2 regions of the Blautia hydrogenotrophica DSM 10507 genome follow, and region 2 is predicted to be linked to the other one. Evidence: a T-box and tRNA genes for the amino acid it is inferred to sense, from the RefSeq annotation. Region 2 holds a T-box; the other holds one or more tRNA genes.

What was found. A T-box is a leader RNA that pairs with one kind of tRNA and senses whether it is charged. The one in region 2 lies ahead of leuS (leucine--tRNA ligase), so its partner is inferred to be a tRNA-Leu.
Region 1: it encodes a tRNA-Leu, which carries the amino acid that the T-box ahead of leuS (leucine--tRNA ligase) is inferred to sense. The anticodon was not compared.

The regions. Positions count from the first base shown of each region.
Region 1 covers NZ_CP136423.1:842,347-845,487, forward strand. Annotated here, with positions in the region: gene BLHYD_RS04065 (glycoside hydrolase family 13 protein) at 1-1,233, shown strand, start outside; tRNA gene BLHYD_RS04070 (tRNA-Tyr) at 1,503-1,584, shown strand; tRNA gene BLHYD_RS04075 (tRNA-Leu) at 1,653-1,738, shown strand; gene BLHYD_RS04080 (aspartate kinase) at 2,232-3,141, shown strand, end outside.
Region 2 covers NZ_CP136423.1:2,251,414-2,254,554, reverse strand. Annotated here, with positions in the region: gene BLHYD_RS10550 (hypothetical protein) at 1-1,244, shown strand, start outside; T-box leader at 1,301-1,530, shown strand; gene leuS (leucine--tRNA ligase) at 1,984-3,141, shown strand, end outside.

The sequences.
Region 1 (3,141 bases), 1.4 Mb from region 2:
ATGAGAATTATCTTAGACGGAGTGTTCAACCACTGTGGTTCTTTCAATAAGTGGATGGATCGGGAGAGAATCTACGAAGGTCAGGAAGGGTACCCTAAGGGGGCGTATGTGTCTGCGGATAGCCCTTACCGTTCTTATTTTAAGTTTTTTGATGAGAGCAGATGGCCTTATAACCCTACCTATGATGGATGGTGGGCTTTTGATACCCTTCCGAAGCTCAACTATGAAAATTCACCAGAATTGTATCAGTATATTTTGGATATTGGAAAGAAATGGGTATCTCCGCCCTATAATACAGACGGATGGCGCCTGGATGTGGCGGCAGATTTAGGATATGGGAATGAGTTTAATCACCGATTTTGGAAAGATTTTCGCAAAGCTGTGAAAGAGGCAAATCCAGAAGCAATTATTTTAGCAGAGCACTATGGAGATTCCAGAGGATGGCTGCGGGGAGATGAATGGGACACGGTGATGAACTACGATGCGTTTATGGAGCCAGTGACCTGGTTTCTGACAGGTATGGAGAAACACAGCGACGAGTATCGGCATGATCTTCTAGGAAACAGTGATGCTTTTATCGGCGCGATGAAAACGCATATGTCGAATTTTCACACAGGTTCTTTGCAGACGGCAATGAATGAACTGTCAAACCATGATCATTCCAGGTTTTTGACGAGAACAAACCGGAAGGTGGGAAGAGTTCAGCATCTTGGGCACTATGCGGCAGAAGAGGGGATTAATCCGGCGGTGATGCGCGAAGCGGTGGTAATTCAGATGACATGGCCGGGGGCACCTACTGTCTATTACGGAGATGAGGTAGGTGTCTGTGGGTTTACCGATCCTGACAATCGGCGTACTTACCCTTGGGGAAGAGAGAACCAGGAACTTTTGGCCTTTCATAAGATAATGATTCAGCTTCACAAAAAGTATGAAGTGCTGAAGTCAGGTTCTCTACTATTTTTGCAGAATGGATATCAAACGCTGAGTTATGGAAGATTTTCCTTTGATGAGCAGGTGATTGTTTCTGTCAACAACGATGAGAAAGAAAATGAAGTGGAAATTCCTGTCTGGAATGTAGGAATTTCGAGATTTTACAATGAGGATTTGAGACAATTGGTGATGACTACCAGAGAGGGATTTACGGTGGAACCGATTACCTGTACGGCCATCGCAGGAGTTTTGCGGCTAAAGCTTCCGGCTTACAGTGCGGTTGTACTCTATCATAAGGACTAAACGTTGTTACTGTTCACTCACTTGCGGCTCGTGAACAGTAACACGCTTTGCGACGCACACAAACTGCTGTAAACAGCAGTCTGGCGCGAATATGTCTCGGGATTTTTGTACAAAATGTACAAAACACCTTGCGGGATATTGGAGATCTGGACTGTAACGAAATGTTACAATAAATACAAAAGAAATAGAGAAAACCCTTGCTTTTTTGCAAAGAATCTTATATAATTATACCCGTCAGAAATGATGAGGCTTGTATCATTAGAGTACACGGACGGGTTCCCGAGTGGCCAAAGGGGACAGACTGTAAATCTGCTGCAAATTGCTTCGGTGGTTCGAATCCACCCCCGTCCATTTGTGCGAGGCTAGCGGGACAGTACCAAGTGTGCATGTCCGTGGGGAGCTGAGGAAGCACAAGAGATGCCGCAGTGGCGGAACTGGCAGACGCACAGGACTTAAAATCCTGCGAGGGTTAAACTTCGTACCGGTTCGATTCCGGTCTGCGGCAGTTTTTTATGAGTGAGAGTAATAAGAGAAAAGCTGAAATTCCTTGGAAAATCAAGGGTTTCAGCTTTTTTCTACGTTATTTGCCGGTAGGGAAAAAGGGGACGAAAATCCCCTTTTTGTCCTGTTATAGGAAAGATCTTGTCACGCTGAAGCGTGAAAACCCTTTTCTATAACATAAACGCTCCGCTATGGATGCACACGCCACAATGAGGAATTTCACCGCAAGGCGGTGTTGCGGCGGCGCGCAAAGTAGGACGCGCCCCGCAAAGATTGAGGGGTGGGGAGTTGAAGTGGGCTTGCCCACTTTGTTCTCTCATATGATTCGAATATGTTCAATTCACATAATACCTTTCCTTTCCTGCTGGCGGACATGGATGAGAAGAAAACTGAGGGCAAAAGTGAAAAATGATCTGAGCAGAAATTTTTACTGGACATTTTCAATGGAAACCACTAAGATAGACTTATTCAGAAGAGATGAGGAGGAACCGAAAAAGATGAGAAAAGTGGTAAAATTCGGAGGAAGTTCGCTGGCCAATGCTCAGCAGTTTAAAAAAGTCGGTGATATTATCCACAGTGATGCCAGCAGGCGGTATGTGGTGCCGTCCGCACCTGGAAAGCGTTACTCAGATGACGTGAAAGTGACGGATATGCTGTATGGATGTTATGCGCTTGCGGCAGCGGGCAAAGAGTTTGCCAATGAATTGAAGGTAATAAAAGAAAGATATAATGAGATCATTGATGGGCTGGAACTGAATATGTCTCTGGACGAGGAATTTCAGGTGATCGAGGAAAACTTTAAAAATAAGGCGGGTGAAGACTACGCAGCTTCCAGAGGGGAATATCTCAATGGAAAAATTATGGCAGTTTATTTGGGATATGAGTTCGTGGACCCGTCGGAAGGAATTTGCTTTGATGAAAATGGAAACTTTTTAGCTGAAAAAACCCAGGAACTGATGGGGAAAAGGCTGAGTGTCTGTGAAAATGCAGTGGTGCCTGGATTCTATGGGGCTAAACCAGACGGGACAATTAAGACCTTTTCCAGAGGTGGTTCGGATGTAACTGGCTCTATTGTGGCCAGCGCTATTCATGCAGATCTGTATGAAAATTGGACGGATGTATCAGGATTTTTGATAACCGATCCAAGAATCGTAAAAGACCCAGAATCCATCGAGACGATTACTTACAGAGAATTAAGAGAACTGTCCTATATGGGGGCTACGGTCCTCCATGAAGATGCGATTTTCCCAGTGCGCAAAGAAGGTATACCGATCAATATCAAAAATACCAATGCTCCACAGGATCCAGGAACGATGATTGTGGAAAGTACATGCAAAAAGCCGAAGTATACCATCACAGGTATTGCGGGTAAAAAAGGCTTCTGTTCTATCAATATTGAGAAGTCAA
Region 2 (3,141 bases):
GAAAGATGGGAAGTATGGTGGATATGGTGTCTCAGTTTGAGGTGAGCAACCTGTATTCTCAGATCAATTACCAGGGGAGGCCGGTGAGGGTGACGCCTCTGGAGTACGCCAGCTTCATCAAATGGTTTACGAATCAAAAAGATGGGATTCCTGCCTATATTATGATTGATATGGCTACGCAGGACACGGAGCTGGTGAAACTGAAGGAAGGAATTAAATACTCAGAGGCAGAGTATCTAAACCGGAATATTTATCGACACCTGAGATTCCAGTATCCCACTTACATTTTTGATCAGTTGAGTTTTGAGATCAACGAGGATGGTGTGCCTTATTGGATATGTCCCGTGAAAAAATATACGATAGGGCTGTTCGGAGGGCAAACCATCGGCAGAGTGGTTCTGTGCAATGCAGTGACCGGCGAGTGCCAGGATGTGGCAGTGGAAGATTGCCCGACTTGGGTAGACCGTGTGTATCCGGCAGATTTGCTGGTAGAACTGTACAATTATCATGGAACTTTAATCAATGGTTTTATCAATAGCGTCTTAGGGCAGAAGGGTTGCTTGAAGACTACAGAAGGATATAACTATTTGGCTTTGAATGATGACGTATGGGTTTATACAGGTGTGACTTCCGTCAGCGGGGACCGTTCTAATGTAGGATTTGTTCTGATGAATCAAAGGACCAAGGAGACAAAATACTATGAAGTCTCTGGTGCTGAAGAGTATTCAGCTATGGGTTCTGCAGAAGGCCAAGTTCAAAACTTAGGGTATAAGGCAACTTTTCCGCTGCTCTTAAACATCGCCAACGAGCCTACCTATTTCATTGCCTTGAAGGATGAGGCAGGGCTGGTGAAAAAATATGCGATGGTAAATATTCAAAAATATCAAAATGTGGCTATAGGAGATACGGTTGCTGATTGTGAGAAAGCTTACAGAAAGTTGATTGGAACTGGAGGAAACTCCCAGAATGGAGAAGTGGTTGGCGTCAACACGGTGTCCGGTAAAATTAAGCGGATTGCCCAAGCTGTGATTGAGGGAAATTCCCATTTCTATGTGGTTTTTGAGGAAGACGGATTGAAGTTAGACGGACCGGATACCAAAGCAGAAGGAGTGCTTCCAGAGCCATTGATTTTTGATGTTCCAGTTGCAGATTATCCAGAAATTGTGGCATATGATGTGGGAGATGAACTTCAGATGGAATTTTCCGCGGACACCCCAGCGTGTCAGGTGCTATCATTGAAATAGTGCTTGACAAAAATAGAAAGGCTGGGTAAAATATTTGATAGTCTATTTAATGATAGAAAAAGACAATGAGAAGGAATATTAAGAGTCCTCTGTGCTCACAGAGAGCTGTCGTGGGTGGAAGGCAGCAGTGCAAGGCTCCCAACTGGCCTTTGAGTTCCTTTTTTGAACAGGCGGTGCCTCAGTAGGAAAAGGCGGATGTTCCCGTTATAGAACCAATGAGTGCATTCTGCTAGATGGCAGGGTGAACTAGAGTGGTACCACGGAATGCAGCCCTTTCGTCTCTAGGAAAGACGAAAGGGCTTTTATTGCATAGGAAACTTCGTTCCCTATGCAATAAAAAGCCCCCTAGGCAGGATGCACACGCCGCAATGAGGAATTTCACCGCAAAGCGGTGTTGCGGCGGCGCGCAAAGTGAGCCTGCGTCCTTCAAGATTAAGAGGCAGGGGAGCTGAAGTGGGCTTGCCCACTTTGTTATGTAACAGGAAAGACCTTGTCGCGCTAATGCGTGAAAGCCCTTTCCTATTACATAAACGCTCCGCTATGGATGCGCACGCCGCAATAAGGTCGTACACCGCGAGGCGGTGTTGCGACGGCGCGCAAAGTGGGACGCGCCCCTCAAAGATTGAGGGGATGGGGGGGGAGCTGAAGTGGGCTTGCCCACTTTGTTATTTCATATTATAGGAAAATACATCCTATTTATTTTTATTATAGGAAAATTTTAGTGCAGGAGGAGAAAATCATGGCAGTACCTTATAATCACAAGGCGATTGAGGCAAAATGGCGTGTGAACTGGGAGAAAAACCCGGTGAACGTCAACGACGGCAAAAAGCCGAAATATTATTGTCTGGATATGTTTCCATACCCATCTGGGAATGGGCTTCATGTGGGACATTGGAGAGGATATGTAATTTCAGATGTCTGGAGCCGCTATAAAATGCTACAGGGTTATTACCTGATCCATCCTATGGGATGGGATGCGTTTGGCCTGCCGGCTGAGAACTATGCGATCAAGATGGGGGTTCACCCGGCAATTTCTACGGCAGAGAATGTAAAGAACATCAAAAAGCAGATTAATGATATTGCGGCTATTTATGACTGGGATATGGAGGTAAACACTACAGACCCAGAATTTTATAAGTGGACTCAGTGGATTTTTGTAAAGATGTTCAAAGAAGGGCTGGCCTACGAAAAGGAATTCCCGATCAACTGGTGTCCTTCCTGTAAGACAGGGCTGGCAAACGAAGAGGTGGTCAATGGTTGCTGTGAGCGTTGCGGGGCTACGGTGACGAAGAAAAACCTTCGTCAGTGGATGCTCAGAATCACAAAGTACGCGGAACGTCTTTTGAACGATCTGGACAAACTGGACTGGCCGGAAAAAGTGAAGAAGATGCAGACGGATTGGATTGGAAAATCCTATGGTGCTGAGGTGGATTTCAAGGTTGAGAACAGTGATGAAGCGATCACGGTCTATACCACGAGACCAGATACGCTGTATGGGGCCACTTTTATGGTGCTGGCACCGGAGCATAAGCTGGCGGCTCAGCTGGCCACAGAGGAAAATAAGGAGGCTGTAGAGAAGTATATCTACGAGGCGTCTATGAAATCCAATGTAGACCGTATGCAGGATAAAGAGAAGACGGGCGTCTTCACGGGAAGCTATGCCATCAATCCTCTCAACGGTGCGAAAGTTCCGATTTGGCTGTCAGATTATGTATTGGCTGACTACGGAACTGGAGCGATTATGTGTGTGCCTGCTCACGATGACCGAGATTTTGAGTTTGCGAAAAAATTTGATATTCCGATTGTACAGGTAATCGCAAAAGACGGCAAAGAGATTGAGAATATGACGGAGGCTTACACAGAGGCAGCCGGTACTATGATTAACTCAGGTGAATGG